DNA from 3 places in the Kitasatospora sp. NPDC001309 genome. Region 1 is predicted to be linked to each of the others. Evidence: riboswitches for the same ligand, from Rfam matches in the RefSeq annotation. Region 1 holds a riboswitch; each other region holds the start of a gene.
The links. A riboswitch is a leader RNA that binds a small molecule or an ion and turns the genes downstream of it on or off. The one in region 1 is predicted to bind cobalamin.

Region 1 (2,252 bases):
AGGACGACCAGGCGGGCGTCCAGCCGGTGCATGGAGGCGTGGACGGCGCAGGCGACGGCCAGGTCGAAGCGGTGGCGGACGGCGTCCTCCCAGTCCAGCACGGTGTAGCCGGGCAGGCCGTGGAGGTACTCGTCCAGGGCGCGGTCGGCGAACGCGGAGCCGGGGTTGACGGTGAAGTACCGCTCGATGCCGTCCGGGTCGAGCAGGGTGAGGACGTCCAGGACCCGGGTCGCCGAGGTGAGGGTGCGGGCGACCGCCAGCACGCGGGCCTTGACCGGGCGGGTGTTCCAGCGGTCGGCGGGCCAGACGTGGGGGTGGGACGGCACATCGTGATCGTACTCACCCCGCCGCGCCCCCGGCGTGGTTTGCCGAGTGTCGGTCAGCCCGCCGCCGCGGCGGGCTCCTCGTGGTCGGCGGCGGCGCACTCGTCGAGGAGGGGGCGCAGGGCGTCGTCCACGAGCCGGTAGCGCACCACGCGTCCGTCCTTGTCGCCGGTGACCACGCCCGCCGTGCGGAGCAGTCGCAGGGCCTGGGAGACGGCCGGGTCGCGCATGCCGGTGGCGACCGCCAGGTCGCTGACGGCGAGCGGGCCGGCCCGGTGGAGGGCGAGCAGCAGGGCGAGCCGGCCGGGGTCGGAGAGCAGGGAGAACCGCTCGGCCCAGGTCCGGACGTGGGCGGTGTCCCCGATGGCGGCGATGGCCTCGCAGACCCGGTGTCCGTCGATGGTGCGGTGGCCCGCGCGGTCGGCCGGTACGAGATGCATGCGGACATTCTGGCAGCTCACGACCTGTGATCCTGGACACCTGCACAGGTGCGCAACCTTGCGAGGGTGTGGTCCTGCCCCTACGGTGTTCCCCGCCGTGGTGCTCGGGAAGACCGGTGACGGACCCTCAACAGGTCCCATTCCGGAGCGGCCCTCGCCACTGTGATCGGGGGACAGTCGTCCGGATCCACGTGCCACTGGGTGCTTCGTGCACCTGGGAAGGCGGGTCGGGAAGCCCCGTGAGCCAGGAGACCGGCCACGGCATCTCACGAAGTCATTCCACGAGGTGCTGGAGCGTGATCCGAAGATGACCCTGCCCGAAACCGCCGCGCCCGCCGAGGCGGGCCCCGCCCCCTCCGTACTGCCCACCTTCCGGTGGAAGCGCGAGGACACCCTCCGGACCGCCGGGTTGATGGGGGTGATCCTGGCCATGCACGTGGTGGCCTTCGGGACCCTCGTCTTCCTGGTCGCGCCGCACAACTACGCCGTCGGCACCCAGGTCTTCGGGGTGGGCCTGGGCATCACGGCCTACACCCTCGGCATGCGGCACGCCTTCGACGCCGACCACATCGCGGTGATCGACAACACCACCCGCAAGCTGATGGCGGACGGCAAGCGGCCGGTCTCGGTCGGCTTCTGGTTCGCGCTCGGCCACTCCTCGATGGTGGTCATCATGGCTGCCCTGGTGGCGGGCGGCGCCCAGCTGGCGAACACGCTGATGGACGACGACTCGGCCACCCACAAGTGGCTCGGGCTGGTCGGCACCACGGCCTCCGGCGCCTTCCTCTACCTGATCGGAGCGCTCAACCTGGCGGCGCTGCTCGGCATCCTCAAGGTGTTCCGCTCGATGCGGGCCGGGCAGTTCGACGAGTCGGAGCTGGAGGCGCACCTCGACTCGCGCGGCTTCATGGCCCGGATCCTGAACCGGGCGACCCGCTCGATCACCCGGCCCGGGCAGATGTTCCCGGTCGGCATGGTGCTGGGCCTGGGCTTCGACACCGCGACCGAGGTCACCCTGATGGTGATGGCCGGTTCGGGCGCGGCGGCCGGGCTGCCCTGGTACGCGATCGTCTGCCTGCCGCTGCTGTTCGCGGCCGGGATGAGCCTGTTCGACACCCTGGACGGGACGTTCATGAACTTCGCGTACCAGTGGGCCTTCTCCAACCCGGTGCGCAAGGTGTACTACAACCTGACCATCACCGGGCTGTCGATCGCGGTGGCCTTCATCATCGGCACCATCGAGCTGGTCGGCGTGCTGCACGAGAAGCTCGACCTGACCGACCCGGTGACCGGGTTCATCGCGGACATCTCGCTGGACAACGTCGGCTACGCGATCGCCGGGCTGTTCGTGGTGGTGTGGGCGATCGCCATCGCGTACTGGAAGCTGGCGGGCGTCGAGAAGCGCTGGACGCCCACGCAGCAGCAGTAGCGGTGGCGGCAGTGCCCGCGCGTCGCGAACGGCGCCTCCCCGAGCCGGGGAGGCGCCGTT
Region 2 (2,252 bases), on a different contig from region 1:
CCCTCGAACCGGCGGAGGCCGCGCGATGACCGCCGTACGGATCCCCGGCCGGGCCCGCGTCGTCGTCGCCCTGGCCGCCTTCATCGGCCTGGTCGCCTTCACCTGGCCGTTCGTCGTCGCACCCGGGAAGTTCGGCTCCAACTACGCCCCGCCGCTGATCTTCGCCGTCCTGCTCGTCCTGGTCCTCGCCGTCGTCATCGCAGAGATCTCGGCCGGCGGCATCGACGCCAAGGCGCTCGCCATGCTCGGCGTCCTGTCCGCCGTCAACGCCGGGCTCCGACCCCTCGGCGCCGGGACGGCCGGTGTGGAGACGGTCTTCTTCATCCTCGTCCTGGCCGGCCGCGTCTTCGGCCCCGGCTTCGGCTTCACCCTCGGCTGCACCTCGCTGTTCGCCTCCGCCCTGCTCACCGGCGGAGTCGGTCCCTGGATGCCGTACCAGATGTTCGGCTGCGCCTTCGTCGGCATGCTCGCCGGCCTGCTGCCGAAGACCCGGCGCCGCCGGGTGGAGGTGCCCGTGCTGGCCGTGTACGGGGCCTTCTCCGGCTACCTGTTCGGCTTCCTGCTCAACCTGTCCTTCTGGCCGTTCTCCACCGACCCGAACAGTTCGATCGCCTACCTCCCCGGTCTGCCCTTCACCGAGCAGTGGCACCGCTACCTGCTGTTCGACCTCGCCACGTCGCTCGGCTGGGACACCGGCCGCGCCGTCACCACCCTGACCGCCGTGCTCGTCGTCGGGCCCGCCGTCCTGACCGTCTTCCGCCGAGCGGCCCGCCGCGCCAACTTCGAGCCCACCGTGCGCTTCGAGGCCGATTGACGGCCCCGGCGGGCAGGCCTACTCTGCCGGATGTAGTGATGGCGTAAGGAAGCCGGTGGAACTCCGGCACGGTCGCGCCACTGTGAGCGGATCGCCCTTCGGGACGGCCCGCGAGTCAGATACGACGCCATCACGATTCGCCCCAACAAGAGCGGGACGCACGATCCCCGAAGGAGGCTCCACCGTGAGCACCAGTATGCCCGGACCCTCTGCCCTGCCCGTCCCGGTCGTGGTGCCGGCGTCCAAGGCCGTCGCCTGGCTCGTCGTCACCGCGTTCCTCGCGCTGGCCGTCTACTACTTCATCGGCGTCGACCAGGGTGCCTACTCCGTGTTCGGCAAGGACATGCACATCCACGAGTTCGTCCACGACTCGCGGCACTTCCTCGGCTTCCCCTGCCACTGACGAGCGGAAGCAGCGAACAACCAGACATGGAGAAGAAACTCATCCTGCGCGGCGTGCTCGCCGGCGCAGTGGCCGGCCTGCTCGCCTTCGTCTTCGCGCGGATCTTCGCCGAGCCGCAGATCAACGCGGCGATCGAGTACGAGAGCGGTCGTGACGACGCGCAGGGCCTGCTGGACAAGGCCGCCGGGCTGCCCATGGACATGGGCGGACCGGACATCTTCAGCCGCACCGTCCAGGCCAACGTCGGCATCGGCGCCGGCATGATCCTGTTCGGTGCGGCGATGGGCGCGCTGTTCGCGGTGGCGTACACCGTGTGCCTCGGCCGGACCGGCAGGCTCCGCCCGCGCAACCTGGCGATGCTGGTGGCCCTGGGCGGGTTCCTCGGCCTGTACCTCGTGCCGTTCGTCAAGTACCCCGCCAACCCGCCGGCCATCGGACACCCCGACACCATCCGCGACCGCGGCAACCTGTACCTGGCCATGGTCGCCTGCTCGCTCCTGTTCCTCGTGCTGGCGGTCTGGCTCGGCAAGCGCCTCCAGGCCCGGTTCGGGAACTGGAACGCCACCCTGCTCGCCGCCGGCGCCTTCGCGGCGGCGATCGGCATCGTCATGGCGGTGCTCCCCTCGCTCGGCGAACTCGCCGACAACGTCCAGCAGTTCGGCCATCACGCGACCGAGACGCCGCTGCCGCTGACCGACGACAAGGGCGCCATCGTCTACCCGGGCTTCCCGGCGGACACCCTGTTCGAGTTCCGCTTCTACTCGGTGGCCGCGCAGCTGCTGCTGTGGGCCGCGCTGGGCCTGCTCTTCGGACCGATGGCCGAGCGAGTGATCAACGCCCGTACGGCGGCCGCCACGGCGGTCCCGGCCGAGTCCGGCTCCGAGCCGGTCGGCGCGGCGTGACGCACACCCGACCGAGGGCCGCGACGCCGCAGCGCGTCGCGGCCCTCGGGCCGTTCTTCGCCTACGAGACCCATGGGGCCGAGGGGAGCCACGAGACCCGCCGGGCCCATGAGACCCATGACGACGGCGCAGT
Region 3 (2,252 bases), on a different contig from region 1:
GCGCGGCGATCCGCTCGACCAGCTTGGCCACCAGCGCGTCCGCGGTCTCCTCCCCCACCGGGACGGCCACCGAGATCGCCATGCAGCGCTCCCCCGCCGAGCCGTAGCCGGCGCCGATCAGCGCGTCGGCGGCCTGGTCGAGGTCGGCGTCCGGCATCACGATCATGTGGTTCTTCGCGCCGCCGAAGCACTGCGCCCGCTTCCCGTGGGCGGCGGCCGTCGCGTAGACGTACCGGGCGATCGGGGTGGATCCGACGAAGCCGACGGCCTGCACCCGCTCGTCCTCCAGCAGGGTGTCCACCGCCTCCTTGCCGCCGTTGACCACGTTGAGCACGCCCGGCGGCAGCCCGGCCTCCAGGAACAGCTCGGCGAGCCGAAGCGGCACCGACGGGTCCCGCTCGGAGGGCTTGAGAACGAAGGAGTTGCCGCAGGCCAGCGCGGGTGCGGCCTTCCACAGCGGGATCATCGCCGGAAAGTTGAACGGCGTGATGCCGGCGACCACGCCGAGCGGCTGGCGCATCGAGTAGACGTCGATGCCGGTGCCGGCGTTGTCGGTGAACTCGCCCTTCAACAGGTGCGGGATCCCGGCGGCGAACTCCACCACCTCCAGGCCGCGTTGGAGGTCGCCGTGGGCGTCGGCCACAGTCTTGCCGTGCTCGGCGGAGAGCAGCCGGGCCAGCTCCTCCTTCTCCTGCTCGACCAGTTGCAGGAAGCGCAGCAGCACCCGCGCCCGCCGCTGCGGGTTCCAGGCCGCCCACCCGGGCTGGGCCTGGGCGGCGTCGGCGATCACCGCCTCGACCTCGGCCCGGTCGGCCAGCGGCACCCGGGCCTGCACCCGGCCGGTGTTGGGGTCGAAGACGTCGCCGTAGCGGCCGGACGTCCCGGCGACGCGCTTGCCGCCGATGAAGTGGGCCAGTTCGCGGACCATCGGTTCCTTCTCTCGTCACGGGTGGGGAGAGGAGGAATGGAGAGAGCACGCCGCGGCATCGGACGTACGGTCGTACGCCGTCGCGGCAGGCGTAAAGTGACGAACCGTCAGGAGCGATGGGCCCCGACGGTCGGCAGCACGGCAGCGGAGCGGGAACAGCGGCCCGGAGTCATGCGTGTCGTCTCCATCCTCGTGGAAAACACGGATCATCCGCGGCCGGTATCCTGACTCCCGGATCCACGCCCGCCCCCTGGCCTTCCCGGCTGGCTGCCAGTGGCCGTCATCTGCGAGGACGAACTCCCCGGTCACAGTGGCGGGACCGTGCCGGACTCACACCGGCTTCCCTGACACCGCGGACCTGCCGTCGACCATATAGTTGGACGTCCTAGTAAGTCCAGACCCACCGCCGCGCGGCGCGGGCCCGAGCGGTCACAGGGGCACGACGGGTCACAGGGCCAGGACGGGCCGGTGGCGGTCGAGCCAGAGCGCGAGGTCGACCACGCGTTCCTGTAGAGCGAGGTGTCCGTGTCCCCGACACCGATCGGCGAGTCCCGGGCCGCGACCACGGCCCTTCGCCGGACCGGCGGCGGGTCATCGGACCGCCGCCCCCGGGCGCCGTTCGATCGCGTTCAGCCGGCCGAAGCCGCGGAGAGGTCCAGCAGTCCCTCCTTGGCCTGGCGCACCAGGTCGCGGAACTGGTCCTCGCTCATCCGGATCTGCTGACCGAAGTCGTCGGTGATCCTCACCCGCCGGTCCACCGGGGCCTCCCGGTCCAGGAACACCTGGGGGCAACCGCAGTTGCAGTTGCCGCAGAACGTCGCGAAGGGCTGTGGCGTCTCGTCGCCGGCCATCCGTCCCACCTCACTTCCGCCCGTGGTGCACGGGGCTTCCGGGCTGGCGATGCCCGCCGCCCAATGTCACCAAACCCGATGGCAGGAAGGGTGGTTGTACTCGTCCGACGGCCCTCCGGGGGCTGCCTCGCCCCGTGCGGCACCGCTCAGGAGGACGCCGGGTACGGGACGAAGGTGCTGGTGTGCTCGTCGACGGCCAGCGGGCGGCCGATCGCCGGGGCCGAGCGCTGGGCGCAGGCCGGGCGTTCGCAGACCTTGCAGCCCAGGCCGATCGGGGTGGCGGCGGCCTCGTCGGTCAGGTCCAGGCCGGCGGAGTACACCAGCCGCCCCGCGTGCCGGAGTTCGCAGCCGAGGCCGATCGCGAAGGTCTTGCCGGGCCGGCCCCAGCCGCCGGGCGAGCGGGTGACGGCGCGGGCCGTCCACAGGTAGCGGCGCCCGTCCGGCATGGCGGCGACCTGGACGTGGACCCGGCC

Region 2: it holds a riboswitch for cobalamin, as region 1 does, so the genes downstream of both, ACFY2K_RS16865 (CbtB-domain containing protein) here and ACFY2K_RS25750 (HoxN/HupN/NixA family nickel/cobalt transporter) in region 1, are expected to answer to the same signal.
Region 3: it holds a riboswitch for cobalamin, as region 1 does, so the genes downstream of both, ACFY2K_RS24830 (CoA-acylating methylmalonate-semialdehyde dehydrogenase) here and ACFY2K_RS25750 (HoxN/HupN/NixA family nickel/cobalt transporter) in region 1, are expected to answer to the same signal.

The regions. Positions count from the first base shown of each region.
Region 1 covers NZ_JBIAXC010000027.1:125,811-128,062, forward strand. Annotated here, with positions in the region: gene ACFY2K_RS25740 (hypothetical protein) at 1-326, opposite strand, end outside; gene ACFY2K_RS25745 (ArsR/SmtB family transcription factor) at 380-763, opposite strand; cobalamin riboswitch at 845-1,039, shown strand; gene ACFY2K_RS25750 (HoxN/HupN/NixA family nickel/cobalt transporter) at 1,071-2,192, shown strand.
Region 2 covers NZ_JBIAXC010000014.1:85,204-87,455, reverse strand. Annotated here, with positions in the region: gene ACFY2K_RS16875 (ABC transporter ATP-binding protein) at 1-29, shown strand, start outside; gene ACFY2K_RS16870 (ECF transporter S component) at 26-814, shown strand; cobalamin riboswitch at 837-961, shown strand; gene ACFY2K_RS16865 (CbtB-domain containing protein) at 999-1,217, shown strand; gene ACFY2K_RS16860 (CbtA family protein) at 1,244-2,119, shown strand; gene ACFY2K_RS16855 ((2Fe-2S)-binding protein) at 2,116-2,252, shown strand, end outside.
Region 3 covers NZ_JBIAXC010000026.1:68,987-71,238, reverse strand. Annotated here, with positions in the region: gene ACFY2K_RS24830 (CoA-acylating methylmalonate-semialdehyde dehydrogenase) at 1-928, opposite strand, end outside; cobalamin riboswitch at 1,125-1,316, opposite strand; gene ACFY2K_RS24825 (hypothetical protein) at 1,558-1,779, opposite strand; gene ACFY2K_RS24820 (short-chain fatty acyl-CoA regulator family protein) at 1,926-2,252, opposite strand, start outside.